2 regions of the Mesorhizobium sp. UC74_2 genome follow, and region 2 is predicted to be linked to the other one. Evidence: predicted binding sites of a transcription regulator. Region 2 holds the regulator's gene; the other holds the start of a gene.
The links. Region 2 encodes PhoB, which activates phosphate uptake and scavenging genes when phosphate is short. Its sites were predicted from a motif close to TGTCATNNANCTGTCAT; they were not measured.

Region 1 (14,635 bases), 100 kb from region 2:
AGGTGGTGGCGGCGTTCGTCCTGCCTGAAATCATCGCTAGGCTCGGTCTTGAGGAACCGGGCATCGAGATCGAGGTAGCGGCTTCCAACCAGGTCGAGAACCTGCTGCGCCGCGACGCCGATATCGCCATTCGCATGGTTCGGCCCATGCAGAACGAGCTGGTGGCGCGCAAGGTTACCGACATTGCGCTGTGCGCCTGTGCCGCCACCACCTATATCGAACGGCGCGGCCGACCCGAATCCGTCGCTGATATCGTCAACCACGACATTGTCGGTTTCGACCGTGACGACGGCATCATCCGCGGTTTCGCTGCCGCAGGCATTCCACTGGACCGCAGTGCCTTCCGCTTCCGCTGCGACAACCAGATCGTGCATTGGCAAGCGGTGCGCGCCGGCAACGGTATCGGTTTCACGCAGCGGCCCCTGGTCGATCGGGACCCAAATGTGGAACCCTTGCTGCCTGATCTCGCGCTGCCGGCTCTACCGGTTTGGCTCGCCATGCACCGCGATGTGCGCGGCTCGCTGCGCATCCGCCGCGTCGTGGATTTCCTGCACGAAGCGCTGAAGCGCTATTCCGCCGGCTGAGCGACGAAATCAGCGGCGTGGGCGAGGTTGGACATCAGGAAGACCGCTGCCAGGAACCCGGACAGCACCACAAAGACCGCTGTAAAGCCGACATGCTCGGCAACGAAGCCGATCAGCGACGGCGCCAGCAAAATGCCCGAATAACCCATGGTCGTGACCACGCTCATGCCTGTGCCGGATGCCATGCCGGGCTGATTGCCACCGGCTGAAAAGGCGATCGGAACCATATTGGCGATGCCCAGCCCGGCAAAAGCGAAGGCGGCGATTGCCAGCCATGGCCACGGCGAAAGGGCTGCCACCAATATGCCGGAAGCCGCGATCAGCGAGCAGACGCGTAGCGTCGTTACCGCACCGAACCGGTTGCGCACACCATCGCCAGCGAAGCGCATTGTGGCCATGGCACCCGAGAACAATGCGTAGGCGAGGCCGGCGGTAGCGAGATCGGCGCCAAGCTCCTGATTCAGATAGAGAGCGGCCCAGTCCAGCACGGCGCCTTCCGGCACCATGGTGATCAAGGCCATCAGGCCGATCAGATAGATGCCGGGGCTCTTCGGGAATGTGAACTTGTGATGTTCCTCATGGGCCAGTTTCTTGGGATCGCTGACCAGATAGCCGGCGGTCAAGACAAGCAGCACGATGGCAATAATGGTGACGCCGACGGCGTGTGTCAGATGGCCATAGTTCTGGATGACAAGTCCGCCGATGCCGCCACCGGCGAAGCCGCCGAGGCTCCAGAAACCGTGCGAGGAGGACATGACCGCGCGCGAAAGGCGGCGCTCAACCGAGACGGCGTTTGCATTCATGGCCACATCCATGCCGCCGACCAGTCCTCCGAACAGGAACAGGGCGGCAGCCGCCAATGGCAGGCTGGGGGCCAGCGCCACCAGAAGCAGGCCAAACACGGCCACGCTGGCAAAACCGCGAACGACGGCGCGCGAGCCATGTTTCGACATGAGGTAGCCGGACAGTGGCATGAAGACCAGCGCGCCGAGGCCGAACAGCAGGATCAGAACGCCGAGCGTGAACTTGCTGATGTCCAGGCGGGTCAGGAAAACCGGGATCTGCGGAGCCCAGCTGCCGGTCAGGAAGCCGTTGATGAAGAACATCGCTGCCACAGCCCAGCGACCGCGCGCGGCATCTTGCAGGGAGGAAACTGCGGTCATGGCGATGGCTCGAACAAGAATTGGAACGATTCAATCGTTAGATCGATTCAAAGTCATCGTCAAGCAATTAAGGCGATCGAACCATCCGAGAAGGAGGCCGCGAGCTGCAGGAAGGGCGTGTCTGCCGCCCGCGTGCCTCAGTGATCTTTCGGGCGATTGGCCGCGAAGGCAGCCTTCTGGGCATCCGATGCCTCGGTCTGATGGCGCGCCTGCCACTCGCCATAGGGCATGCCGTAGACGATCTCGCGGGACTGGTCCTTGGAGAGTGCGACGCCTTCCGCCTCCGCTGCCTCGCGGTACCAGTTGGACAGGCAGTTGCGACAGAAACCGGCGAGATTCATCAGGTCGATGTTCTGGACGTCGCTGCGTTCGCGCAGATGCTCGACCAGCCGACGGAAGGCCGCAGCCTCGAAATCGCGCTGCTGTTCGTCGCTCAGATCGGTCATGGCGGTGCCCTCGTGTTGGCGCTTCACAGTGGTCCGGTGCGCGAACCGAATATCTTCACAGCGTGTATATCGGAATGGCGGTTGATCGCGTCAACGATGGGAGCCAGCCTTTCCGCCCATGCGAGCGCACCTTTGGTGTCGGCAATCAGATCCTGCCGTATCTCAATCAAGGCATGTGCGAAGCCATTGACGATGGCATGGCGAAACATGGTGTCGCCGCGCAGGGCGCCGTCATACGGTTCATTGTCGCCGACCACGAGATCCTTGTCTGCAGCGAGCGCTTCGATGAGTGCGCGCGGCGCACGATCATCGAGATCCCACAAGACGCCGACGTGCCAAGGCCTGGCGCGGCCCTGCATGACCGGAGTGAAGGAATGAACAGAGAAGATGAACGGCGCGCGCCCGGACTTCTGGGCCACCGAGGCGACAACGGCAGCGACAGCGTCATGATAAGGGCGGTAGAACCGCTCCAGCCGCCTTTCGCGCTCTTCGGCCGGCATCGGATAATTGCCCGGAACGATGGTGCCGTCATAAAGCTGGCGGATCAGCGTCGGGTCGTCTTCGCCGCGATTGGGGTCGATCAGCAGGCGTGAAAAATTGGCGAGCACTGCCGGCACACCAAGCAATGAGGCCAATTCGCGCGTTACGGCTTCAACGCCGATATCATAGGCGATGTGGCGCTCGAATTCGGCGGCCGGCAGGCCGAGCGCTCCATACTCCTCCGGCAGTTCGCGTCGCGCATGGTCTGCCACCAGCACGATGCCGCGACTGCGATCGCCCTCGATCAGATCAAATGGCGCAAAAACTGTGGATCGGGTCATGGCACGGGGAAAATCAAGCGGTGGCGTCTCGGAGCGGGATGGTAACGTGATCCCATGAAGCGGAAGTCCGCGCAATGCCGTTGTTTGGTCAAGGTTTTTGCGAAAAACTTTCATCCTCCGGCATAGCATGCGCCGGCTTGCCAATTAAATCGATTGGATTCACAGTGGGGCGCGCGTTGACATGCGCCCGGACATCTTCGAAAAGGGCGCCTGATCATGCAAGTTTCACTCAGCGAGGGGTCTCGAATGGCATCCGCCAGCCGGCAGCGTACGCGAAAGGGCCTCGCCCTCTTGCTGCCGCTGTTTGCCCTGTTCGCGGCGCCTCTGGTGATGGCCTCTCCGGCCATGGCCGATTTCCGTGTCTGTAATGCCACGCAGAATCTGGTCGGCGTCGGCATCGGCTATCGTGCCAAGACCGGCTGGATCACCGAAGGTTGGTGGCACATCGAAGGTTCGACCTGCAAGACGCTGATCGAAGGGCCGCTGTCATCGAGGTTTTACTATCTCTATGCAGAAGATGCCGAGCGCGGCGGTCGTTGGGATGGTCCGATCTCGATGTGTGTTGCCGAGAAGGAATTCAAGATTGCCGGCGTAACCGATTGCGTCGCCCGGGGCTTCCAGCGCGCCGGATTCCAGGAATACGACACAGGCGAGCAGGCGAGTTGGATGGTCCAGCTGACCGAGCAGCCCACTGCGGATGGCACCCCGGCCGCTCCGCCAAGCAACGGTCAGAACAATCAATGAGACGTAGCCGCAAGGTCAAGATCCTAGCCACCATCGGTCCTGCTTCCTCCGATGAAGCGATGCTGAAGAAGCTCTTCGAAGCAGGTGCGGATGTGTTCCGCATCAACATGAGCCATTCCGATCATGACCTGATGCGCACACTTGTTGGTCGCATCCGCTCGGTAGAGGCCGCAGTCGGTCGTCCGATCGGCATCCTGGCCGATCTGCAGGGGCCGAAGCTGCGCGTCGGCAAATTCGCCAACGGCAAGGAAGAACTGAAAGTTGGCCAGACCTTCACCCTGGACGACAATCCGGAGCTCGGTGATTCCAGGCGTGTCCATCTGCCGCATCCCGAAATCCTGCGCTCGGTCGCCGTTGGCGACCGGCTGCTGATCGATGACGGCAAGGTCGAACTGAAGGCCGTGAAGGTTGATGGCCATTCGATCGTCGCCACCGTGGTGGTCGGTACCAAGATTTCCGACAAGAAGGGCGTGTCGCTGCCGGACACCGAGCTGCCGGTCGGTGCGCTCACCGAGAAGGATCGTGCCGATCTCGACGCGGTCCTGGCCGCCGGCGTCGACTGGGTAGCGCTTTCTTTCATCCAGCGTCCGGAGGACCTCGCCGAGGCACGCAAGATCGCGCGTGGCCGGGCGCTGCTGCTTTCCAAGATCGAGAAACCGCAGGCCGTGGCGCGGCTGGCCGAGATCATCGAGCTGTCGGATGCGCTGATGGTGGCGCGCGGCGACCTCGGCGTCGAATTGCCGCTGGAGGCTGTGCCGGGCATCCAGAAGCAGATCACCCGCGCGGCGCGCCGCGCCGGCAAGCCGGTGGTGGTGGCGACGCAGATGCTGGAATCGATGATCTCCGCGCCGGTGCCGACCCGCGCCGAGGTGTCGGACGTCGCGACCGCCGTGTTCGAGGGCGCCGATGCGATCATGCTGTCGGCTGAATCCGCAGCAGGGTCCTATCCGGTCGAAGCGGTGGCGACCATGAACCGCATCGCCGAACGTGTCGAACGCGACCCGACCTATGCCGGCATCATCAATGCCCAGCGCTCCGAGCCGGAGGCGACAGGTGCCGATGCCATCTCGCTGGCGGCACGCGAGATTGCCGAGACGCTGAAACTGTCGGCGATCGTGACCTACACGGCTTCCGGCACGACGGGCCTGCGAGCTGCCCGCGAACGGCCGCAGGTGCCGATCATCGCGCTGTCGCCGATCCTTGCCACGGCCCGGCGCCTCTCGTTGCTATGGGGCACGCATTGCGTGGTTTCGGAAGATGCAACCGATCTCGACGACATGGTCGATCGTGCCTGCCGCATCGCTTCGGAGCAGGGCTTCGGCAAGGCGGGTGACCGCATCATCATCACCGCGGGCGTACCGCTGAGAACCCCCGGCTCCACCAACATGCTGCGGATCGCCTATCTCGGGGCAGATGGGAAGCAGTAAGATCAGGGGGGAATGAGGGAATAGGGCAGTAAACACTTTGCCGTGTATGGGCGCCAGGCTAACTCACTGCCCTACTGCCCTACTGCCCTACTGCCCTACTGCCCTACTGCCCTAGATCGCCTCTCCAGCCAGTTCCTCCGACAGCTTCGACACCTGGTCCTGCGCATTGCGCAGCATCGGGTAGAGGTCGAGCACCTTCTGCCAGGCATCGAGCGCGGCCTGCTTGCGTCCGGTCTCGGTCATGATCTGCGCCATCCCCGACAGGGCGCCGAAATGACGGGGTTCCAGTTCCAGCGTCTGCTCGATATCGACCATCGACTTGGCATAGTTCTTCATCAGGAAATGCGCGGTGGCGCGGCGGTTCCAGCCCTCCGCATATTTGGGCTGCAGCGTCACCACCTGGTCGAGGAAGTCGAGCGCGACGTCGAACTTCTTGTCTTCGATCGCTTTCTGCGACCATTGCATCATCAGGTCGACCGAGGCGCTGCCGGACCGGCTCCATTCGTTCCAGATCCGGCCGGCAACGAGTTCGGCCGATTTCGGACTGCGCGCATGCTTGAGGTCGGTGAAAAGCTGGTCGATGCGCTGTTCGCGCGTCTGTGCTACCGCAGGTTTGACACCGTCGTCGGCAGCAATGGCTGGCAGCGAAAAAGAGAGGGAAAGAGCCGTACAAACGGCGAATAACGTCCGCATTCCCGGATTCTATCTCCGGGATGCCGGACGTTCAAACTGAATCTGAATTCAGCATCATCATGCAGCGCTCAATACGCGCCACAGCAGGATCAGCCCTGGCGCGCCTTGTAGCGCGGAGCGGTCTTGTTGATGATGTAGATGCGGCCCTTGCGGCGAACCAGGCGGTTGTCACGGTGACGCGCCTTGAGCGCCTTGAGCGAATTCTTGATCTTCATGGTCTTGCCCGTCGGTATGAGCCCGGTTTCGGGCTGAACTTTAAAGGCGCGCCCGAAGACGCGCCCTGTTGCGATCGGCTCATACCGAGGTGCCCGGTACATGTCAACCTTGCAGGCGGCTTGATCACGCTTTCAGCCGGCAAATGGGCGGATGCGGGTGAAGTGCCCCATCTTGCGTCCGGGCCGGGCCTCGGCCTTGCCGTAGAGATGCAGCATCAGGTCCGGCTCCGCCAGCAATGCCGGCACCTGGTCGACATCGTGGCCGATCAGGTTCTGCATGACGCAATCCGAGTGCCGGCCGGCATCGCCGAGCGGCAAACCGGCAACGGCGCGGATATGCTGCTCGAACTGGGAAACCGTGCAGGCCGCCTCGGTCCAGTGACCTGAATTGTGCACGCGAGGCGCCATCTCGTTGGCGAGCAGGCTGCCGTCGGGGAGCACGAAGAATTCGATGCCTATGACGCCGACATAGTCGAGCGCGGTGATGATCGCCATTGCCGCCTGCTTGGCCGCATCCGCCGTGGCGATCGAAATGCCGGAAGGCACCGTCGAGCTGTGGAGAATGCCGTCGCGATGGACGTTGCGGGCCGGATCGTAGACAGCAAGGGCGCCATCGGTGCCGCGCGCCGCGATGATGGAGATTTCGTAGTCGAAGCCGATCAACGCTTCCAGGATCAAGGGGACATTGCCCATCGCCTTGTGGGTGCCCTCGACGTCCGTGACGCCGCGCAGCACGCGCTGACCCTTGCCGTCGTAACCGAGGCGCCGCGTCTTGAGCACGCCGCTGTTGCCGAAGGCGTCGAGCGCGGCGGCAAGATCGGCATCATTGTCGACGGCGCGGAAGGCGGCGGTGGCGACGCCGATATCATTGAGGAATTGCTTTTCGATCACGCGGTCCTGGGCCACCCGTAGGGCTCGTGCCGAGGGCCGTACCGGTCGCGTCGCTGAAAGCCTCTCGGCAGCCGCAACCGGAACGTTCTCGAACTCGTAGGTCACGACCGTGCAGGCTGCTGCAAGTTCGGCAAGGGCCGCCGGGTCGTCGTAGGCGGCAACGATTTGCCGGTTCGCGACCTGGGCGGCCGGGCAGTCCGGCTGCGGTTCGAGAATGACGGTCTGGTAGCCGAGTTTCGCTGCGGCCATCGCCAGCATGCGGCCAAGCTGGCCGCCGCCGATGATGCCGATGATGGAGCCTGCGGGAAGAGCTGCGGTCACGGCTGGTCTACCGGCTCCTCGGCGACCCTGGCGGTCTGGCCGGCGCGCCAGCCATCAAGCCGTTCGGCCAGGGCCTTGTCATAGAGGGCGAGCACGGCAGCGGCCAGCAGCGCGGCGTTTGCCGCGCCGGCCTTGCCGATGGCCAGTGTGCCGACAGGGATGCCCGCAGGCATCTGTACGATGGAAAGCAGCGAATCCTGCCCCGACAGCGCTTTCGATTCCACCGGTACACCGAAGACTGGCAGCGAAGTCATCGCAGCGGTCATGCCAGGCAGGTGCGCCGCCCCACCGGCTCCGGCGATGATCACTTTGTAGCCTGCCGCCTTGGCGCCGTTGGCGAACTGGTATAGCCGGTCCGGGGTGCGATGGGCCGAGACGATCAGCGCCTTGTGCGGGATCTCCAGCACCTCCAGCAATTCCGCGGCGTGACGCATGGTCGCCCAGTCGGACTGGCTACCCATGATGATGGCGACATCGGCTTTATGCTCGGCCAAGCTGCTCTCCCCGGAGGCAAAGTGGCGAGGTAGCGGAATTTGCCTTGTGGAGCAAGGATTGCGGTGGCGCCGGATACGCTCAGGCGATGATATCGGGAATGATGCGGTCTTCGAGCGCGCTCAGCCGATCCTTGAGCGCCAGCTTCTTCTTCTTCATGCGTTGCACCTGCAGAGGATCGCAACCGGTGGCGATCATCGCATTGATGGCCGCGTCGAAATCGGCATGTTCCTGTTTCAAGCGTGCAAACTCGAGACGAATCTCGGCCTGTTCCTGTTCCGACATATCCACCGTTCTGCTGGCTCCGGCGCCCATGCGCGCCTGATGGGCGGGGTCCGCCAGCCTTCGCCAGCGGCGCGCACGCATTATCACATTTCACGACGCGGTGGAATGCTACCACATGCCATTCGACAAGGCGAAGCAATGGTGGCACACTGTCATTTGGCCGTCACGCGGGCGTCCGCGGTGGACGTCGTGCGTCGGTCGCTGGCAGGAATATGAAAGGGAGAACCATTCATGTCTCTAGCGTCCCATCTTGAAGAGCTTCAACGGAAACACAGCGACATCGAACGTGAGATCGATGACGCGCTGCTGCATCCGTCGGTGGACGATCTCGAAATCGTGTGCCTCAAGCGACGCAAGCTGGCCATTAAGGACGAAATGGAAAAACTGAGGGGCAGACCCTCGACTCACTAAATCAGTCCCCAATAGGCGCAAATGCTCCCGGCGGCGCGCAGCCGCCGGCCAGGGACCTTTTAAGTATCTCGCTCGGCATTGCTTCGGAGGATCGTGGTTTCACCCCGATCTTTCTCGTTCGCTGCCGCGTCGTGAGTGCCGGAATCTGTTTGTGCGCGTCGATTTGACAGGCTGCGCTTGAGCTTGCCATTGACAAGGCTGTGTTGCTCCTCCACCTCATGCCCGGACGCATTTCTCATGAGGCGACCGGCATGACCGGGTATTTTTCCTCCCCATTTCCGCGCCGGCAGTCGGTCGGCGTCGACGTCGGCGGCGTGATCGTCGGCGGTTCCGCGCCTGTCGTCGTGCAGTCGATGACCAATACCGACACGGCTGATATCGACCAGACGGTGGCCCAGGTTGCGGCACTTCATCGCGCCGGCTCGGAGATTGTGCGGATCACCGTCGACCGCGACGAAAGTGCCGCTGCGGTGCCGAAAATCCGCGAACGGCTGGAGCGGCTGGGCGTCAATGTGCCACTGGTCGGCGACTTCCACTACATCGGCCACAAGCTGCTGGCCGATCATCCGGCCTGTGCCGAGGCGCTGGCAAAATATCGCATCAACCCTGGCAATGTCGGCTTCAAGGACAAGAAAGACAAACAGTTCGCCGAGATCGTCGAAACGGCGATCCGCTACGACAAGCCGGTTCGCATTGGCGTCAACTGGGGGTCTCTCGACCAGGAACTGTTGACCCGACTGATGGACGAGAACCAGGAAAAGGGCTCGCCGCTGACGGCGAACCAGGTCATGCGCGAGGCGATCGTGCAGTCGGCAATCCTGTCGGCGGAGCTTGCCGAGGAAATCGGGCTTGGCCGAGAGAAGATTATCCTGTCGGCTAAAGTCAGCGGCGTGCAGGATCTGATTGCCGTCTACACCATGCTTGCCACCCGTTCCGATCATGCGCTGCATCTCGGGCTTACCGAGGCCGGCATGGGGTCGAAGGGCATCGTCGCTTCATCGGCGGCCATGGGCATCCTGCTGCAGCAGGGCATCGGCGACACGATCCGCATTTCGCTGACGCCGGAACCCGGAGGCGATCGCACCCGTGAGGTGCAGGTGTCGCAGGAACTTCTGCAGACCATGGGGTTCCGCCAGTTCGTGCCGATCGTGGCGGCTTGCCCCGGCTGCGGTCGCACCACGTCGACCGTCTTCCAGGAGCTCGCGCAGTCGATCCAGGAGGACCTGCGCAAGAACATGCCGATCTGGCGCGAGAAGTATCCTGGCGTCGAAGAACTGAAGGTCGCGGTGATGGGCTGCATCGTCAATGGCCCTGGCGAATCCAAACATGCCGATATCGGCATTTCGCTACCGGGCACCGGCGAGACGCCGAGCGCGCCGGTGTTCGTCGACGGACGCAAGGCAGCGACCTTGCGCGGACCCAATATCGCCGCCGATTTCGAGAAAATGGTCGCTGACTATATCGAACAACGGTTCGGCAGCCACGGCCAGGCGGCGGCAGAATAGCAGCGATGCGGCGTGCTGCCGGTCTTGCCTTGCTTGTTCTGCTCGCACTGCCGGCGGTGTCGCCGGCAAAGGCTGATCCTCCTCATACGCATTCGGCCCAGAAGCGCCTGATCGAACGCGTTTGCGACCTGATCGAAGTGCATGCGACCGAACAGGGGCTGCCGAAGGATTTCTTCGCACGGTTGATCTGGAAGGAAAGCCGTTTCGATCCAAACGCGGTCAGCCCCGTGGGCGCTGAAGGCATTGCCCAATTCATGCCGGGCACCGCAAAGATGCGCGGCCTTGTCAATTCTTTCGACATCGAGCAGGCGATACCGGCTTCCGCCAGATATCTGTCGGAGCTCAAATCCGGCTTCGGCAATCTCGGGCTGGCCGCCGCGGCCTACAACGCCGGTGAAAACCGGGTGGCGCGCTGGCTGGCTTCCGGAGGGTTCCTGCCGCTGGAAACGGAAGAGTATGTGCTCGACGTCATGGGCGAGCCGGCCGACAAGTTCTCAGACAAGACCTATGCCGGGGTGGTGCTGCCCCTCGACGCCAGGCAGCGGAATTTCTCGATCGCCTGCCGGCGGTTGCCGGTGAGCAAGGCAACGACGGTGCCGATGGCCGCGGTGCATGTGAAACCATGGGGCGTGCAGGTGGCGGGCAATTTCCGACGTTCCGCCGCCGTGCGGCAATGGCAAAGGGTGCAGGCGCGGTTTCCGGCCGTGCTTGCCGATGTCGAACCCGTCGTCAGCCGCGTGCGGACCCCGATGGGGCGACGGGGCGTCTATGCCGTGCGCATCGGCGCCGACGATCGCAAGGCGGCGAACGCGATCTGCGACAAACTGCACAGCGTTGGCGGCGCCTGCATCGTGCTGAGGAACAGATAAGTTGAGCAAGGAACCTCCCGCTGAAGATCCGCTCGTAATCGTACCGGTACCGGCTCTTGTGGCGGTGTTGCTCGCCATGGAGGAGAAGAAGGGTTCACCACTGACACAGGCAGAGGTGTTGCGTATTCGCGATGACGCTCATTCTATTGTGATGCCTGCCTCAATTGTTCGTGAACTTGCGGCGGAACGAGGCTACACCGATATTGATCCCGAAAATGCTTGGGAAGAGTGGGGTCAGTTCCGCAGCGGGCTCCAATCATAACCGAACGCTGCCTCCCGGGGACGCTCCTTTCCCCGATTGGTTTTGCCGATATTCCCGTCTTTCCAGTTGGCTACCTGAACCAAGGGGCCGTGTCAGGCGGTCTTGGCCACCGTTTCGCTGAGCCATGTGCCGATCTTGGCGCCGAGCCGATCCGGCGAGACCGGCTTGGCCAGGTAGTCATCCATGCCGGCTTCGATGCACTTGTCGCGATCGCCCTTCAAGGCATGTGCGGTTACGCCGATAATCGGCGTGCGGGTGCCGTTGGCCGCTTCGATCTGGCGGATGGCGCGTGTTGCTTCGTAGCCGTTCAGTTCCGGCATCGAGACATCCATCAGGATCAGCTTGGGATTGAGCGTCTTGTACATCTCCACGGCGGTGCGCCCGTTGGCAGCGATGCGGTAGTTCAAGCCCAGTCCGTTCAGGATCTGCCCGAAGACCATCTGGTTCACCTCATTGTCCTCGGCGATCAGGATATCGAGCGGACGGGCGGGATTGGCGATGGCTTCCGGCTTAGGCGCCGGAGCGGGCGTACCACGAATGACCGTGAAAGCCGGTTGCGCGGGTGCCGTGGCATGCACCGGCTCGCGCACGAAATGCGCTCTGCCGGCCTGATTGCGAGCCTTCTGGATGACGGAAATGACGTTTCCAAGCAGCACGGCCGAACGCGACGGCTTGGTGAGGTGCGCGGCGATGCCGAAGTCGAGGATGAGCTTGGCGAAGTCGATCTGGTCGACCGAGGTCAGCAGGATGACGGGAATGGAGGACAGCCGGCTGTCCGCCGCTATCGCCCTGGCAACGTCGGCGCCGTTCATGCCGGGCATCTGGTAGTCGAGGATGACGCAATCCACCGATGCGCCGAGCTGATGGGCACGATCGAGGAACGCAAGGCCGACCGCGCCGCTTTCCGCTGCCGCACAATCAAAACTCCAGCTGCGCAACTGCTCCAGCAGGATCTCGCGGTTGACCGGATTGTCATCGATGACGAGCACGCGCGCGCCAGTGACGTCGACAGGCACGATGTCTTCATTGCCGGTCGCTTCGTGAGCCGGAAGTGGTACTGCGAACCAGAACACCGAGCCGCGGCCGATTTCACTTTCGACGCCGATCTGGCCGCCCATCAGATCGACCAGGCGGGCGGCGATGGCCAAGCCCAGCCCCGTACCTTCGTGGCGCCGGGTCGAAGAGGAATCCACCTGGGCGAATTTCTCGAACACGTTCTGCAGCTTGTCGGCCGGGATACCGATTCCGGTATCCTCGACGCGGACCTTCATCTGAACGTGACCGTCCACGACTTCACCTGAAACGTCGACCAGCACATGGCCCTTCTCGGTGAACTTCACCGCATTGCCGAGCAGGTTGGTGATGATCTGACGGAAGCGACCGACGTCGCCGACGACATGATGCGGCAGGCGTGGATCGACCCGCACGATGAGTTCCAGGTTCTTCTCGGCGACCCGCGCCGAAACCAGCGTGGCGACATCTTCGACCGCCTCGGCGAGGCGGAAGGGTGCCGGGTCCAGCGTCAGCTGGCCGGCATTGATCTTGGAGAAGTCGAGAATGTCATTGATGATGGTGAGCAACGCGTTGCCGGACTTCACGATGACATCGGTGAAGGTTTTCTGGCGCGGATTGAGTTCGGTCTTGGCGAGCAGTTCGGCCATGCCGAGCACGCCATTCATCGGCGTGCGGATCTCATGGCTCATATTGGCCAGGAATTCCGATTTGGCGCGGTCGGCGGCCTCGGCCTTGAACAGCGATTCCGCCGTTTCCGTGAAAGCGCGGCGGATCGCCTTTTCCATCGGGCGGAAGATCCAGACGGCAACGGCGAGCAGCGCGGCGCAGAGCGACAGGCTCACCCACAGCAGAAGCCGATCGCTGCGTGCTTCCGCCATGCGGCGTTCGACGTCCATCGCGGTTCTGGCACGCGCCAGCATGGGTTGGGCGAACAGGTCGTTCTGGTTACGAATCTCGCGGTAGTTCCAGTCCGTTGCGCGCGTCGCTGCGATCATCAGGTCGAAGTTGCGCAGGATATCGCGGGCCGACCACAGCAGGTAACCGTTGACGGAGGCCGCGTTCAATTCGTCCTGCGTCGGTTTGGAAAGTTTCGGCGCGATGGCGGCAAGCTCGGCATTGAGCGATTCCATGCCTGCCTTGAGGCGTTGCGCATGGTCCTTGGCGGATTTGGCCAGCTCGAGACGTGTGCCCGGGCTCCAGGTGCTGACGGCTGTTTCGGCAAAACCGGTGGCGTTGTTGAGATCTCGAGCGAAGGTGACGATGTGGCCACTCAGCGCATCGATTTCGGCGCGATAGGAACCGGCGCGGTTCAGCGCGAAGATAGTGCCGGTAACGGCAACCGCCAGTATCAGCAGGCCGGAAAGATAACGAATCCGGATCGACCGGATGAAGGACGAATATTCAGGCATGCGTAACCCCAACCCATACGCATTTTAACGGCCGGGATTACGCTCTATTACCATTAAGATTTCGTTCCGGGCTGAGCGCTTTCAGTTGTTGCGGTTCGCGATGAACGCTGCGGCTGCCTTCAGCATCGAAGCCTGTGCGCCAAAAGGCTCAAGCAACGCGTGGGCCTGTTCGACAAGTCCCTTCAGCTGTTTGCGTGCCCAGGCCTCGCCGTGCAGGGCAACCAGCGTCCCCTTTCCTGCAGCGGCATCCTTGCCGGTCGCCTTGCCCATCGTTCCGGCATCGGCGGTCAGGTCGAGCAGATCGTCGGCAAGCTGAAAGGCGAGGCCGATAGCCGAACCGAATTCCGCCAATCGTTCGCGGTCGGCCGTGGAGGCCCCGGTCAGGATCGCACCTGCCTCGCAGGCGAAGCGGATGAGGGCGCCTGTTTTCATGGCCTGCAGGCGGATGATACCAGCTTCGTCCGGCGTGGATTTCTCCGCCTCGATATCGAGCATCTGGCCTCCGACCATGCCACCGGTTCCGGCGGCGCGCGCCAGCGCCAGCACAAGAGCGGCGCGGCGATCGGCAGGCAGGCCAAGCGCTTCGTCTGCCAGGGTGTCGAAGGCAAGCGTCAACAGCGCATCGCCGGCCAGGATCGCGGTGGCGTCGTCGAAAGCCTTGTGGACGGTCGGTTGACCACGGCGCAGGTCGTCATCGTCCATGGCTGGCAGATCATCGTGGATAAGCGAATAGCAGTGGACGCATTCGAGTGCGGTGGCCGTCGTCAGCGCCGGCGCCTCGTCATGGCCGGGCGCCAGGAGCGCCGCACTTTCCAGCACGAGAAAGGGGCGCAGGCGTTTGCCGCCATTCAGCACACCATGGCGCATTGCGGCGATCAGGCGCTGGGGGCGAACGATCTCTCCCGACAGCGGCTTGCCGTCGAGCAGCGTGCGCAGGCGTGCCTCGACCTGTTCGGCGCGCACGAGCAGGGCTGCCTCGAATGGAATATCGGTGTCCATAACCATGGCGGCGAGCGGTAGCCGACAGTCAGACGTTGCGCAAGAAGCCAAGCGCCTTTATGCGGGAGAGAGCTGTGACAGGAT
Region 2 (14,635 bases):
CGCGTGATGTTCATATCGATCAGGCGGGTGCCAAAACCGGTCTTGGAGGGCGCCTCCAGCTTGGTCTTGCCGGTTTCGATCCAGTTGAATGCCAAAGTCCGTTCGCGCCCCTTGCCTTCGATGCTCCAGGCAACTTTCAGCGCGCCGACCGAATTGCCGGCCTCGCCATATTTCAAGGCATTGGTGGCGAGCTCGTGAAAGGTGAGCCCGAGAGCCTGCGTCATGGTCTCGTCCAGCATGACTTGCGGACCCGACAGCAGGTCTTCTGGCAGGTCCTTGCCGAAGACCTGACTGAGTTCGACGCGCAGGAGATCACCCAGATCAGCCTGCTGGCGACGCGAGCGCGTCAGCATGTCCTGCGAAGCGGCCATCGACTGCAGTCTTGCCGAAAACGAATTGGAGAAATCCTTGAGATCGGCGGAGTGTGCCGCTGTCTGGCGCGAAATCGCCAGGACGCGGGCAATGGAATTCTTGATCCTGTGCCGCATCTCCTGCAGCATAAGATCCTTCTCCAAGAGACTCTTTTCCGTGGCCTCGTGAAGTTGCGAGGCCGCATCGAACGCTCGCTCCTGATAGCGCGCGATCATGGCGATCGTGCCAGCGAGCAGCAGACCGAACAGACCGAGCACCACGGGAACGAAAGGGGATGACGGCTCGGTGAACTCGGCCGTCGGCCGCAAGACGATAGCCCATGGCCGGCCTGCAACCTCGATCATGCGCACGGTTTTCAGGCCAAAACCATGCACCGGTGGCTCTTCCGACCGGAACAGCAGATTGTCCGGTCCGATCGACTGATCATAGGCCTCGATGTTGACGGGGAGCCGTGGAGTCTTGCCGAGGATGACGTCAAACAGGTCGCGCGCGCGGAAAATCGCGTACAGGAACCCCTTCGTGGCGGCCACAGGGTCCGCACTCCGCGCCGCCTCCGGTGAGCCAAGCCTGGCGAAGATCACGAACCCCGTGACCATAGCCGGCGCCTGATCTTTCCAGCTGGAAAGAGGATCGAGCATACGCCGGCCGCTTGTGTGCAGCTTGTTGTCGGCCATGGTCTGCTCCATGGCCGTTCGCGAAGCAGGATCGGCAGCGACGTCGAAACCGAGATAGCGCTTGCTTTCTTCTTCCGCCGGCTCGAGCAACATCACCGGCGCATGCCAGGGAACACCCGCCGCCGGTGCAATCGTCCGGCTGAGGCCGTAGTTTTCTTTTATCTCCTGCTCGGCGGCAGCTTCTTCACCCGGCTTGACCAGTTTGAGGTAGCCCAGGCCAAGCAGGCCAGCGAGATTCCCGTCGACATCGAGCGTCTTGTAGAAATTTTCGAATTCGGCACGCGAGACATCACCCGACCGGGCGCTGAAGAACGCTTCTGTTGCCCGCAGCAGCGACATATGCAGGTCGAGCCTGCTTTCCATGCGACTGACAGCGTCGTCGGCGGCGGCCTCGAACTTGATTCGGGCTGCATCGCGCGACGCAAAATAGGCGAAGCCGGCCAGGACAAGGCTGGCCAAGGCGACGGCAACAAAAGCAATCGTCGGGAAAAACTTCTTCAAAATCAGCCGCCAGCCCGAAAGAGCCCCCGTGGTCCTTTTAGACTACGGAAAAACAAACCGAAAGCGGTATGCTTTGTTAGCCTGGTAGCGACAAGCCCCTGTTCCGGCATTGCTGACAAATGATGCCGGAACAATCCACCGAAAACGTTCTAGGCAGCTTCCTTGAGTGCACCCGGCCCCGGTATCGCGCCTGGCGGGCATTTGCCGAGAATGATCATGCCCAGCACTTCATCCTTTGTGACGTCCTGGGTTCGGGCCGTACCGACAACCTGACCGTTCTTCATCACACAGACGCGGTCCGCCAGGTCAAACACGTCGTGGATATCGTGGCTGATCAGGAAGATACCGAGACCGTCCGCCTTGAGCTGCTTGACCAGTTCACCGACCTGCGCCGTTTCCTGCGGGCCAAGCGCGGCTGTCGGCTCATCCATGATCAGGATCCGGGCGTTGAACAGGATGGCGCGGGCAATCGCCACCGACTGGCGCTGGCCGCCGGACAGTTTGACGACGGGCTCCTTGAAACGCTGGAAACGCGGATTGAGGCGCCCCATCACCTTGCGCGCCTCCGCTTCCATGGCCGCGTCGTCGAGCGTGCCGTATCTGGTCATCACTTCCCGGCCGAGGAAAAGATTGGCGGCGGCGTCGACATTATCGGCCAGGGCGAGCGTCTGGTAGATCGTCTCGATGCCATACTTCTTGGCATCGCGCGGATTGGCGATCGCCGCCTCTTCGCCATTGATGAATATCTGACCGGAATCGCGCTTGTAGGCGCCCGAGAGAATCTTGATGAAGGTCGACTTGCCGGCGCCGTTGTGGCCGAGCAGCGCAACGACCTCACCGGGATAGAGATCGCAACTGGCACCATCCACGGCACGAATGCCGCCGAATGCAATGGAGATGTCCTTCATTTCGACGAGCGGAGTTTGGGTCTGTTCCATGGTCCTGCCCTTTCTGGAGCGTTTCCGATTTCCGGAAACGCGGAAACACTCTGGCTCTTTGTTTTACGCAATTGCGGACGCAAAACCGCTGCGCAATTGCTCTAGACGCGCTTGCGGTACATGGTGTCGAGCCAGACGGCGACGACCAGCACCAGTCCCACGACGATGTTCTGCAACGGCGTATCGAGGCCGAGCAGAACCATGCCCGACTGCAGCGATTGCATCAGCAAGGCGCCCAGCATCGCGCCAATGATCGTGCCGGAACCGCCGGCAAGCGAGGTGCCGCCGATGACGGCAGCCGCAATCACCAGCAGTTCGTCCAGCGTGCCAAGCGAATTGGTCGATGCATTGAGACGAGCCGATGAGATGGCGGCGGCGATTGCAGCCAGCACGCCCATGATCATGAACACCTTCATGGTCACCCAGCGCGTGTTGATGCCGGCGAGATTGGCTGCTTCCGGATTGCCGCCGATGGCGAAGACGTAGCGGCCGAAACGCGTGCGGTTGGTGACGAAGGTCATGACGAGCCCGACCGCGACCGCCATCAGCACGGGGATGGCGATGCCGTGGGCGATGAAGAGACCGCCCTCGGGGACCGTGATGTTGTTGGCGGCAGCATATTTGTTCACGACACCGACCGGCCACGGATAGGAATTGGCGATCTTCACCGCCCCGAGGATGACCGCGCAGGAAATGACCCCGAGGAAAGCTTCCGCCCAGACCGGGCGCAAGGGAAACTTGAAGCGCTTGCGCTGCACGCGGCCGTTGAACAGCATGGCGACCACCCCGGCGCACGCCACAAGGCCGAGCACCCAGCTCCAGGTCGATCCGATCGATCCGGCCGGACCACCACCCATGAGCTGGAAAGTTGCATCCATCGGCGCCACCGTGCGGCCGCTGGTGATCCACCAGGCGACCCCGCGCCAGATCAACAGGCCACCGAGCGTGACGATGAAAGCCGGCACCTCCAGATAGGCGATGATGAAGCCTTGCAGTGCACCGATTGCGAGGCCGACCACGATGCCAGTTGCCAGCGCTATGATCCAAAGCCACGGATTGCCGAGCTGCATGCCCATCACCCGGATCAGGAATTCGGCCTGGGCCACGCCCATGACCATGCCGATCACCCCCTCGACCGAACCGACCGACAGATCGATGTTTCGCATGACGATGACCAGCACCATGCCGGTCGCCATGATGGCGACGGACGAGGTCTGCACCGACAGGTTCCAGAGATTGCGCGGCGTCAGGAAGAGGCCGCCGGAAAGCAGATGCAATCCCACCCAGATGATCAGCAGGGCAGCGACCATCCCAAGCATGCGGGTGTCCAGTTCGGTCGCCTTGAGAAAGCGCCCGACCGCGGACAGTTCCGCTGCGCGGGCGCGATCGACCGGCGCATTCGAGGCCGTATCAGTCATGATATTCCTCCCAGACCACACACCGCCTTGGCGGCATGGCGTGCCACTTTACAGGGACTCTTGAGCTCCGGGGGTGGGAGCCATTGCAAAAAGACCACGGCTCTCAGGCCGTGGTCTCGTTTGTTGTCGCGGGCGCGCTTAGTTGCAAGCCTTGACGGAACCGGCCTTCACGCCCTGGCAGACGACATCCTTGGAAACCCAGCCGGCGTCGATGACGACGTTGAGATTGTCCTTGGTGATCGCGACCGGGGTCAGGAACACCGACTTGACGCTGTTGCCGCCCGGAGTGGTGAAGTCGGTGACGTTGGCGATGTCGCTCGTCTTCTTGCCGTCGGCGAGTTGCGCCGCGATTTCCGCGGCATTCTTGCCGAGATCACGGGCGTCCTTGAACACCGAAACGGTCTGCGTGCCCAGCGCGATGCGGTTCAGCGCGGCATGGTCGCCGTCCTGGCCCGAGACCGGAACGGAACCCGCCAGGCCCTGTGCCGCCAAGGCGGCAATCGCTCCGCCGGCGGTGCCGTCATTGGCGGCCACGACGGCATCGACCTTGTTGTCATTGGCGGTCAGGAATTGCTCCATGTTCTTCTGGGCATTGGCCGGCAGCCAGCCGTCCGTGTAGGCCTCGCCGACATTCTTGATCTTGCCTGCGTCGATTGCTGCCTTCAGCACTTCCATCGAACCTGAGAACAGGAAATCGGCATTCGGGTCGGTGCTGGAGCCCTTGATGAAGACATAGTTGCCTTCCGGCTTGACGTCGAAGACGCCTTTCGCCTGCAACCGCCCGACTTCCTTGTTGTCGAAGGTCAGATAGAAGACGTCCTTGTTTTCGATCAGACGGTCGTAAGCGATGACCGGAATGCCTTCGTCGACGGCCTTCTGTACAGCCGGGCCGATGGCGGAGGTATCCTGCGCCAGGATGACAAGGGCGTTCGCGCCCTGCGAGATCAGGCTTTCGACGTCGGTGAGCTGTTTGCCGGGATTCGACTGCGCGTCAGCGGAAATATATTTGTCGCCCGCCGCTTCGATCGCCTTCTTCATGGCGGCTTCGTCGGTCTTCCAGCGCTCTTCCTGGAAGTTGGACCAGGACACGCCGATCACCTTGTCCTTCGCTTCGGCGACAGCGGAAAGCGCAAGCGTCATGGCGGCACCCGCCAGAATGGCGGCCGTAAATTTCCTCATTTTTTCCTCCCCGCGCCCAAGGGCGCGCTTGTGTGCGTTGGCCGTTGGAGAAGCTTTTTTTCGAGCTTCGAAAAAATAATCGCGCAGGTACAGCCTTCTGTCAACGGGATTCGAGTCCTTCGCGATATTTTTTTCGGATCACGAAATAATAGTGACGACGAGGGCATGTTCTGCCACTATCTGTGGAGGAGCGCGCTGTCGCGACGGCAGGAGCGAAACGGGTTTTGCATTCGCTCATGCATCGACCTATGCACGAACAGCGCATCTGGAACGCCATTGGCGGCCCAAGCGCAACGGCTTCGGTGTCCACGGGGCCGGCGGGGGGAGGAACGGCAAGGACATGACTGTCGGGATCCGTCACGACGATTTGCGCCGCAGGAACCGCGCGATGGTGATTGCTGCCGTGCGTCGCTCCGGTGAGCCGTCCCGCACGGAAATCACCGCCATCACCGGCCTCAGCCATTCGACCATTTCAGCGATTTCGTCTGATCTCATCGCGGAGGGCATTCTGCGCGAGGGCCGCAGTGAACCGACGGCATCGAAGCGGGGGCGTCCGCAAGTGGGGCTGCAGCTCGACCCCGGCGCAGCGGCTGTACTGACGGTCGTTCTGTCGCTCAACCTTTTGACGGCCGCAGCCATCGACTATTCGGGCAAGGTCCTGACCGAAGAAACACGCCGTCTGGACACACTGTCTCTGCCCCGGGAAGCGCTGGTCGATGAATGTGTCGAGATGGTCCGGCGACAGCTCCACGACCGGAGCCTGGCAAGACATCGGGTCCTGCGCATAGCTTTCGCCGTTCAGGGCACGGCAGATTCGCATGCGCGCACCATGCTGTGGACGCCAATCACCCCGCATGGCGATATCCCCTTTGCCGATATCCTGGAAAACGCTTTTGGCATTCCCGTCATCGTCGAGAACGACTGCAACATGATGGCGGTCGCGCTGCGTTGGCGCGGCACGGACCGCTACCGTGACGACTTCATTGCCGTTCTGCTTTCGCACGGCATCGGCATGGGCATCGTGCTCAATGGCGAATTGTTCATCGGCACCCAGTCGTCCGGCGGCGAATTCGGACACATGATCCACCGGCCGAATGGCGCGCGATGCCGCTGTGGCCGCCATGGCTGCGTCGAGGCTTATGCCGGCAACTATGCGATCTGGCGCAGTGCCCACGGGCTCGATGAAAACACCGAACCGGCCGCTGACATTCCCGACGACGAAATGCAGAGGCTGGCTGAAAAAGCACGCGCAGGCATCGGCCCCGAACGCGAGGCCTATGAACGCGCAGGCACAGCCCTCGGCTACAGCCTCGGTTCACTTTTCGCCGTCATCGACCCTGCCCCGGTAACCTTTGTCGGCATCGGTGCAACGGCCTTCGATCTGATCGAGCCGGCATTGCGGCGGGCAATTGCCCAGACCGCCGGCGGACAACATTCGAATTCAATTGTCTTTGATACGGAACCCAAGGAGCAGATGCTGATCCGCGAAGGCTGCGCCATGCGCGCGCTGACCTTCATCGATCAGGAGATCTTCGCGCTTGGCGGTCCGATGGCTCCCACCCCTCAGCTTCTGGAGGTCTGAGCCGGCGATCAGGGCGCAATACCGATGAACCGGCGTTGTCCCTGATCAATCCTCGCGGATGGCGTAGCCCGAGCCGCGTATCGTGCGGATGACGTCCGGCATGCGGCCATTGTTGACCGCCTTGCGCAGGCGCCCGACATGCACATCGACTGTACGCTCATCGATATAGATCGTCTCGCCCCAGACATTGTCGAGCAGCTGGCTGCGCGAGAAGACCCGCCCGGGATGCCGCATCATGAATTCCAGCAGCCGGAACTCCGTCGGCCCGAGCCGGATCTCGCTCTTCTTGCGGTAGACCCGGTGCGACTCGCGGTCGAGTACGATGTCGCCGACCTTGAGCACGGAAGACAGCACCTCGGGTTTCGCGCGGCGCAACAGCGCCTTCACGCGTGCCATGAACTCAGGCATCGAGAATGGCTTGACTAGATAATCATCGGCACCGGTGGACAGACCGCGCACACGGTCGCTTTCCTCGCCGCGTGCCGTCAGCATGATCACCGGCAGGCGCTCGGTCTCCGGTCGCATCCGAAGCCGCCGGCACAATTCGATGCCGGATACTGCCGGCACCATCCAGTCGAGCACCAGGAGATCCGGCACATTTTCCTGAAGCCGGATTTCGGCTTCGTCGCCCCTGGCTACGACCTCGACCTGGTAGCCCTCGGATTCCAGATTGTAGCGGAGGAGGACGCCCAACGGCTCCTCGTCTTCCACCACCATGACACGCGGCGCGATCATCTTGCCGTCCGTCCCGTGGTCAGGCCGCCGGAACGGCAGCAGCCGTCTCGTCGAGCTTTGGCCGGTTGGGCGGCAACTGCTCGCCCGTCAGCACGTAGAAGGCGTTCTCGGCGATGTTGGTGACATGGTCACCGATGCGCTCGAGATTCTTGGCGCAGAACAACAGGTGCGTGCAGGCCGTGATGTTGCGTGGATCTTCCATCATGTAGGTGAGAAGCTCGCGGAAGACGGAGGTGTATTTCACATCGATCCGCTCGTCGTCAGCCCTCAGTTGGGCGAGCCCCTCTGCGTCCCTCGCCGCATATTTCTCGACGACACCGTCGACCTGGTCGAGCACCAGATGGGCCATGGCGTCGATCGAATGCGAAAGGTCGCGCGGCGTGGCGCCCTGCCCGACCGCGCCGACACGCTTGGCGATGTTCTTGGCCAGGTCACCGATGCGTTCCAGATCTCCGGCCATGCGGATGGCGCCGACCACGGCGCGCAGGTCCTGCGCCATCGGCTGGCGCTTGGCAATCAGCGTGATTGCCTTGGTGTCCAGCTCGCGCTGGCGCGCATCCATGATCGCATCGTCCGACACGACCCGTTGGGCAAGTCCATTATCTGACTTCAGCAGCGCCTTGGTGGAGCTTTCGACCATCGAGCTCGCCAATTCACCCATGTCGCTGATGAGCCTGCTGATTTGTCCGAGCTCTTCGTCGAACGATGCGACGGTATGTTCGCCCATATTTATGTCCTCTTTTTCCTCGGCAGCAATCGCTCACTCAGCCGAAACGGCCGGTGATGTAGTCCTGCGTGCGCTTGTCGTCGGGGTTGGTGAACATCTTGTCGGTAGCACCTTCCTCGACCAGGTAGCCGAGATGGAACATCGCCGTGCGCTGCGAGACGCGGGCGGCCTGCTGCATCGAATGGGTGACGATGACGATCGTATAGTTCTGGCGCAGTTCGTCGATCAGTTCCTCGACCTTGGCGGTCGCAATCGGATCAAGCGCCGAGCACGGTTCGTCCATCAGGATGACTTCAGGCGACACCGCGATGGCGCGCGCGATGCACAAACGCTGCTGCTGGCCGCCGGAAAGGCCGGTGCCGGGCTCGTTGAGGCGATCCTTCACTTCATTCCAGATTGCAGCCTTCTGCAGGCTGGATTCGACGATACGGTCCATCTCCGCCTTGTTCTTGGCAAGGCCATGGATGCGCGGTCCGTAGGCGACGTTCTCGTAGATCGATTTGGGGAACGGATTGGGTTTCTGGAACACCATGCCGACGCGGGCACGCAGTTCCACGACGTCGATCTTCGGATCGTAGATGTCTTCGCTATCGAGGGTGATCTTGCCACCGACCTTGGCCGCATCGATCGTGTCGTTCATGCGGTTGAGGCAGCGCAGGAAGGTCGACTTGCCGCAGCCCGAAGGGCCGATCAGCGCCGTCACCTGATTCTGGCGGATGTCGAGATTAACGTCGAAGAGTGCCTGTTTCTCACCGTAGTGCACGGTCACCTTGTCGCCGCGCATCTTGATGATTTCGTTCGTCTGGGCGCTCATCTGGCTGCTCACTGCCTGTTCGAGGGTCTTTTCCGTCATGATATTCATATCAGGCTCCCTTTCTACCAGCGCCGTTCGAAGCGGCGCCTGAGCACGATCGCTGTGATGTTCATGGCCATCAGGAAGACCAGAAGGATGATGATTGCGCCGGACATGCGTTCCACGAACGCGCGTTCAGCTTCGTTGGCCCACATATAGATCTGCACCGGCAGCGCCGTCGCGGGATCAAATGGGGTTGCGGGATAGTTTGCGACAAATGCCACCATGCCAATCAGCAGCAGCGGCGCCGTTTCACCGAGTGCGCGCGCCAGGCCGATGATCGTGCCGGTCAGGATGCCGGGGGCAGCCAAGGGCAGGATGTGCTGGAACACCATCTGCATCTTCGAAGCGCCGAGACCGAGCGCGGCCGAGCGGATCGAAGGCGGCACGGCCGCGAGTGCGGCACGCGTTGCGATGATGATCGTCGGCAGCGTCATCAGCGTCAGCACCAGGCCGCCGACGAAAGCGGCCGAGCGCGGCATGCCGAGGAAGTTGACGAATACGGCGAGGCCGAGCAGACCGAACACGATCGAGGGCACGGCTGCCAGATTGTTGATGTTCACCTCGATCAGGTCGGTGAACCGGCTCTTCTTGGCGAACTCCTCGAGATAGATCGAGGCGGCGACGCCGATCGGCAATGCAAGCAGAAGCACGATTACCATCATGTAGAATGAACCGATGATGGCAACACCGAGGCCCGACGTCTCGGGGCGGCTCGAAGCCCCGAATGTGAACAGGCCGGTGTTGAAATGCTCGGCCATCGCGCCTTCGGCCTTGAGCTTGTTCATCCATTCGACCTGCTGGTCCGACACCTTGCGGCGATCTTCGGGCACAGTGAGATCGATCTGGCCCTTGAAGGCGGAATCGAGGTTGGCGCCCGCCAGGATATTGACGGTGCGTGTGGTGCCGATCACCTTCGGATCGGAAACGACCACGTCCCGCAGTTGCACGCGAGAACCTTCGGAGAGGAAGCCCTTCAGCTTCGTCATCATCGGCTTGTTTTTCGCGTCGATGCCGAGTTTTTCGGCAAGCGCCTTCTGTGCCAGTGCCGGATAGTTGGCGGTCAACAGGACTTCCGGGTCCGTTGCCCGCTTGTTGTCCGGATCGATCACCTTCTCATCGAAGGTGACCGGCAGCGACACCGTCGTCTGCCAGAAGGACGTATAGCCCTTGGTCAGGATCGACAGGAGCATGACAACCAGGAAGGCGAGGCCAATGCAGATGGCCAGCACGCCATAGAGGCGGAAACGGCGTTCGGCGGCATAGCGGCGCTTGAGGCCGATGTCGCGACGCGCGGGAGGGGTTGCGGTGGCGACCGTATCCAGGGTGACGTCGGTCATTCGTACTGCTCCCGGTATTTGCGCACGATATAAAGGGCAACGATGTTCATCACCAGCGTCAGCGCAAACAGCGTGATGCCGAGTGCAAACGCGACCAGCGTCTGCGGCGAGTTGAATTCAAGGTCGCCCGTCAGCTGGTTGACGATCTTGACGGTGATGGTTGTCATCGCCTCGAACGGGTTGAGGGTGAGGTTGGCGGCCACGCCCGCGGCCAGCACCACGATCATTGTTTCGCCGATGGCGCGTGAGGCGGTGAGCAGGATGGCGCCGACGATGCCGGGCAAGGCTGCCGGCAGGATCACACGCTTGATCGTCTCGGAGCGCGTGGCGCCAAGGCCAAGCGAACCGTCACGCATCGCCCGGGGCACCGCGGTGATGATGTCGTCCGACAGCGAAGACACCACCGGGATCAGCATCACGCCCATCACCAGGCCGGCGGTCAGGATCGACTGCGCCTGAATGAACGACGTGCCGCCGGCAAGAGCCGCGCTGAGATCGCGCAGGAAGGGTCCAAGTGTGACGAGAGCGAAGATGCCGTAGACGATGGTTGGAATACCCGCGAGCAGTTCGAGTGCGGGCTTGACCGCGGCTCGCACCTTCGGCGCGGCATATTCGGACATGTAGACCGCCGACATCAGGCCAACCGGCACCGCGACAAGCAGGGCGACAAAGGCGATATACAGCGTACCGGCCAGCAGCGGGATCAGACCGAACTGGCCTTCGGACGCCCCGGCACCGGCCGCGGCAAAACGCGGATCCCAAACCGTGCCGAAGAAGAAATGCATGGGCGGCACGCGGTTGAAGAAGTTCAGTGTCTGGAACAGCATCGACAACACGATGCCGATCGTCGTCAGGATGGCTATGGTCGAGGCACCAAGCAGTCCCCACAGCATCAGCCTTTCGACATTGTTGCGGGCGCGGGCGCGGAGCTGCACCTGCGAAATTCCGTAGAAGGCGCCAGCCAGCGTCAGTCCGATCGTGATAATGGCGCCGATCAGACCAAGCCAGTCGGTGGTCCGGTTGGCCTCCGCCGCGATCGGGATCATGTAATCCTGCGTATCGGTGGCGAGCGCGACGCCTTTGGCGTTGAGAAGCGGCTGCAATTCGGCGAAGGTCGCGGGCAGAGCCGCCACCTGCTGGGCATCGAGCTTGCGCAGGCCATTTGCAAGGCTCTTGGTCAGGCTGACCGCCAGCGGCTCGCTGGCCACGCCAGTTTCAGCCGGCATCTGCGCATGCAGGCGGCTGTTGAGATAGACGGAGGAGCCGATGCTCCAGACAGCAAGGAAAAGCACCGCCGGAAGAACACCCAGCAGCAACGCCCACCAGCCATGGTAGTGAGGTCTGGAATGCGGTTTGACCTTGCCGTCATCCTGCGAAAGAGCCCGCTGTCTTGCGACGACGAAGGCGACGATGCCGATGACGAGAACGATTGCCAGCACAAGCATGGATGACATGGAGCGGCCTCTGAAAGGTCACAAGGGCTACCGGTCAACGACCGGCAGCGGCGACCGGGGCACAGGTCGGACCTGCACCCCGGACACCTGGGAGGATTACAGCGACTTGCCGGCGTCGAAAGCTTCGCGCTGAGCCTTGCGTTCTGCCTCAGGAGCAGCAACCAGGCCGTATTCGGCGAGCGGGCCTTCCGGACCGACCATCTGGTCGGCGAGGAAGAAGTCGACATATTCCTTCAGGCCCGGAACGACGCCGAGATGCGCCTTCTTCACATAGAAGAACAGCGGACGCGATACCGGATACTCACCCTTGGCGATGGTCTCGGTCGACGGGGTGATGCCCGAAACAGTGGCAACCTTCAGCTTGTCGGCGTTGTTTTCATAGAAAGCCAGGCCGAACACGCCGACGCCGGTCTTGTTGCTGTCGATACGGGCGAGCGTCTCGGTGTAGTCGCCGTCGATGTCGACAGCCTTGCCGTCCTTGCGAACCGCCTTGCAGGCAGCTTCCGCGGCCTTGTCGTCGAGGCCACCGGCCTTACCGGCTTCCACGCCGCCGAGCTTCTTGCAGCCGGCGATCAGCAGCTTCTCTTCGAAGACTTCACGGGTGCCGTGCTTTTCGCCCGGGATGTAAGCGGCAATGTCCCAATCCGGGAGCTTCGGATTGACCTGGCTCCACTTGGTGTTCGGGTTGTCGACCAGCTTGCCGTCGACCACGATCTTGGCGGCGAGCGCCTTGTAGACGTCTTCCGGAACGAGCGCCCAATCCGGACCCTTGATGTCGGTGGCGAAGACGATGCCGTCATAGCCGATCTTCACTTCCTGGATGTCCTTCACGCCGGCATCCTGGCAGGACTTCACTTCGTCTTTCTTGATCGGACGCGAGGAGTTGGCGATGTCGATGGTGTTTTCACCGACGCCCTTGCAGAATTCCTTGATGCCGGCGCCCGAACCGCCGGACTCGACCACCGGGGTCTTGAACTTCGAGAACGTCTCGCCGAACTGCTCGGCAACAATCTTGGCGTAGGGAAGCACGGTCGACGAACCGGCAACCTGAATCTGGTCGCGCGCGGCGGCGTAGCCAGCCGATGCAGCGAGCGCGAAGGCAGCAGCCGACGCGGTAAGAAGGGCTTTTTTCATTGGGCCTGCTCCTGTTAGGAAGGTGGTCTCTAGACGCCTTTCCTGCGGCGCCGGCTGAGGCCATAGCGCTCGTTTATTACAGTCACATGACAGTTTCGTGTCACCCCGGTAACGCGCTTTCGGCAGGTCGGCAAAGCGCCGCCGAGTCCACTTTGGTGAAAGCTTGGATTCTGGCTGTGAATCAGCAGGTTGCCAGGGCCAGACCTTAATCGGAGCCGGCAAACAACTTTTCTGCCAGATTTACGAAAACTCTACCTGATCTCGACGCCGGCTTTCTATCCGGCGCTGCGATAGGCTGTGTCTTTACCGCCGAGCCAGCGATCGAGCTTCTCAAGTAAGGCTTTCGGGCTGATCGGTTTGGGCAGGTAGTCATCCATACCGGCTTCGAGGCAACGCTCCCGGTCTCCCTTCAGCGCGTGGGCGGTCACGCCGACGATGGGTATGTGTGTTCCATCCAATGCTTCGCGTTTGCGGATTTCGCCGGTCGCCTCCAGGCCGTTCATCTGTGGCATTGAGACATCCATCAGGATCATCCGTGGCTTCAGTCGGCCTGACGTCTCCAGCGCCAGCTTGCCATTGCCGACGATTTCAAAACTGTAGCCGGTATCGGCCAGTATCTGGGTGAAGACGAGCTGGTTCACCTCATTGTCCTCGGCAACGAGAATATCGAGCGCTCCATTGCCGTCCGCGGCCGGTGGCTGAGATGGAACCGGCACGACCGGCGCCCAGGTTTTCGACATTGCCGCGATCCGGGACCGAGGCCGGTGTTTTCAGAACATCGCTCGTCGGCGGGCGGGTAGCCAACCCGCCCCTGTGCTTCTGGATGGTCGAAACCAATGCCTCCAGCAATATCGAAGAGCGAGCCGGCTTGATGAGATGCGCGGCGATGCCAAGATCGCGATAGCTGGCGTTGGACAGTGTCTGGTCGACCGACGTCAGCATGATGATGGGTGTACTGGAAAGGCCCTCGGTGTTGCGGATCGCACGCGCGACTTCCGCGCCGGTCATTTCAGGCATCTGGTAATCGAGCACCACGCAATCGACTGGCACGCCATACGCTGCCGCGGCAGCCAGAACCTTCAGCCCCTCGGGTCCGCTCGCCGCCGCGCACGAATCGAACGACCACGATGCCATCTGCTCGCTAAGGATCGAGCGGTTCACCGCATTGTCGTCGACAACGAGCACGCGCGCGCCAGTGACGTCGATCGGCAACACGCGCTGTTTCTCGGCTTGCTCTGCGCTGGCCAATGTCACCGTGAACCAGAAGGTCGAACCCTTGCCTTCGGCGCTTTCAACCCCGATTTCGCCGTCCATCAGCTCCACGAGCCGGGACGTGATCGCCAATCCAAGACCAGTTCCCTCGTGTCGCCGCGTCGAAGACGTGTCGACCTGGCTGAATTTCTCAAAGACCTGGCTGAGCTTTTCCTGGGGAATGCCTATCCCCGTGTCGGTGACGGAGATCGTCAGTTTCGTGCCGGATGGCATCTTTTGACCGGTGACATCGACCAGGACATGGCCATTGTCGGTGAACTTCACCGCGTTGCCAAGCAGATTGGTCACGATCTGGCGGATGCGCCCGACATCACCGACAAACAGCCCGTCCAGCCCAGGTTGGACACGTACGATGAGCTCGAGATCTTTTTCCTTGGCTCTCGTCGAGACCAACGTGGCCACATCCTCGATGGCTTCCGCCAGATTGAATGGCGCCGGATCGAGCACGAGCTGGCC

Region 1: a site for PhoB is predicted at 8,233-8,249, ahead of ACFJIU_RS29730 (YdcH family protein). Genes of this name have one in related genera too.

What each region holds. Positions count from the first base shown of each region.
Region 1 covers NZ_CP170562.1:6,078,930-6,093,564, forward strand. Annotated here, with positions in the region: gene ACFJIU_RS29675 (LysR family transcriptional regulator) at 1-584, shown strand, start outside; gene ACFJIU_RS29680 (MFS transporter) at 569-1,747, opposite strand; gene ACFJIU_RS29685 (DUF1244 domain-containing protein) at 1,885-2,193, opposite strand; gene ACFJIU_RS29690 (N-formylglutamate amidohydrolase) at 2,217-3,014, opposite strand; gene ACFJIU_RS29695 (DUF1036 domain-containing protein) at 3,261-3,758, shown strand; gene pyk (pyruvate kinase) at 3,755-5,185, shown strand; gene ACFJIU_RS29705 (tetratricopeptide repeat protein) at 5,297-5,878, opposite strand; gene ykgO (type B 50S ribosomal protein L36) at 5,968-6,093, opposite strand; gene ACFJIU_RS29715 (5-(carboxyamino)imidazole ribonucleotide synthase) at 6,226-7,242, opposite strand; gene purE (5-(carboxyamino)imidazole ribonucleotide mutase) at 7,302-7,766, opposite strand; gene ACFJIU_RS29725 (YdcH family protein) at 7,879-8,082, opposite strand; gene ACFJIU_RS29730 (YdcH family protein) at 8,314-8,493, shown strand; gene ispG (flavodoxin-dependent (E)-4-hydroxy-3-methylbut-2-enyl-diphosphate synthase) at 8,745-9,998, shown strand; gene ACFJIU_RS29740 (lytic transglycosylase domain-containing protein) at 10,004-10,867, shown strand; gene ACFJIU_RS29745 (hypothetical protein) at 10,869-11,129, shown strand; gene ACFJIU_RS29750 (response regulator) at 11,222-13,552, opposite strand; gene ACFJIU_RS29755 (polyprenyl synthetase family protein) at 13,634-14,551, opposite strand; gene ACFJIU_RS29760 (biosynthetic peptidoglycan transglycosylase) at 14,634-14,635, shown strand, end outside.
Region 2 covers NZ_CP170562.1:6,180,559-6,195,193, reverse strand. Annotated here, with positions in the region: gene ACFJIU_RS30205 (CHASE domain-containing protein) at 1-1,547, opposite strand, end outside; gene ACFJIU_RS30200 (ATP-binding cassette domain-containing protein) at 1,697-2,485, opposite strand; gene ACFJIU_RS30195 (sugar ABC transporter permease) at 2,587-3,903, opposite strand; gene xylF (D-xylose ABC transporter substrate-binding protein) at 4,042-5,082, opposite strand; gene ACFJIU_RS30185 (ROK family protein) at 5,423-6,664, shown strand; gene phoB (phosphate regulon transcriptional regulator PhoB) at 6,710-7,399, opposite strand; gene phoU (phosphate signaling complex protein PhoU) at 7,419-8,126, opposite strand; gene pstB (phosphate ABC transporter ATP-binding protein PstB) at 8,164-8,988, opposite strand; gene pstA (phosphate ABC transporter permease PstA) at 9,003-10,319, opposite strand; gene pstC (phosphate ABC transporter permease subunit PstC) at 10,316-11,773, opposite strand; gene ACFJIU_RS30155 (substrate-binding domain-containing protein) at 11,870-12,907, opposite strand; partial or broken gene ACFJIU_RS30150 (response regulator) at 13,183-14,635, opposite strand, start outside.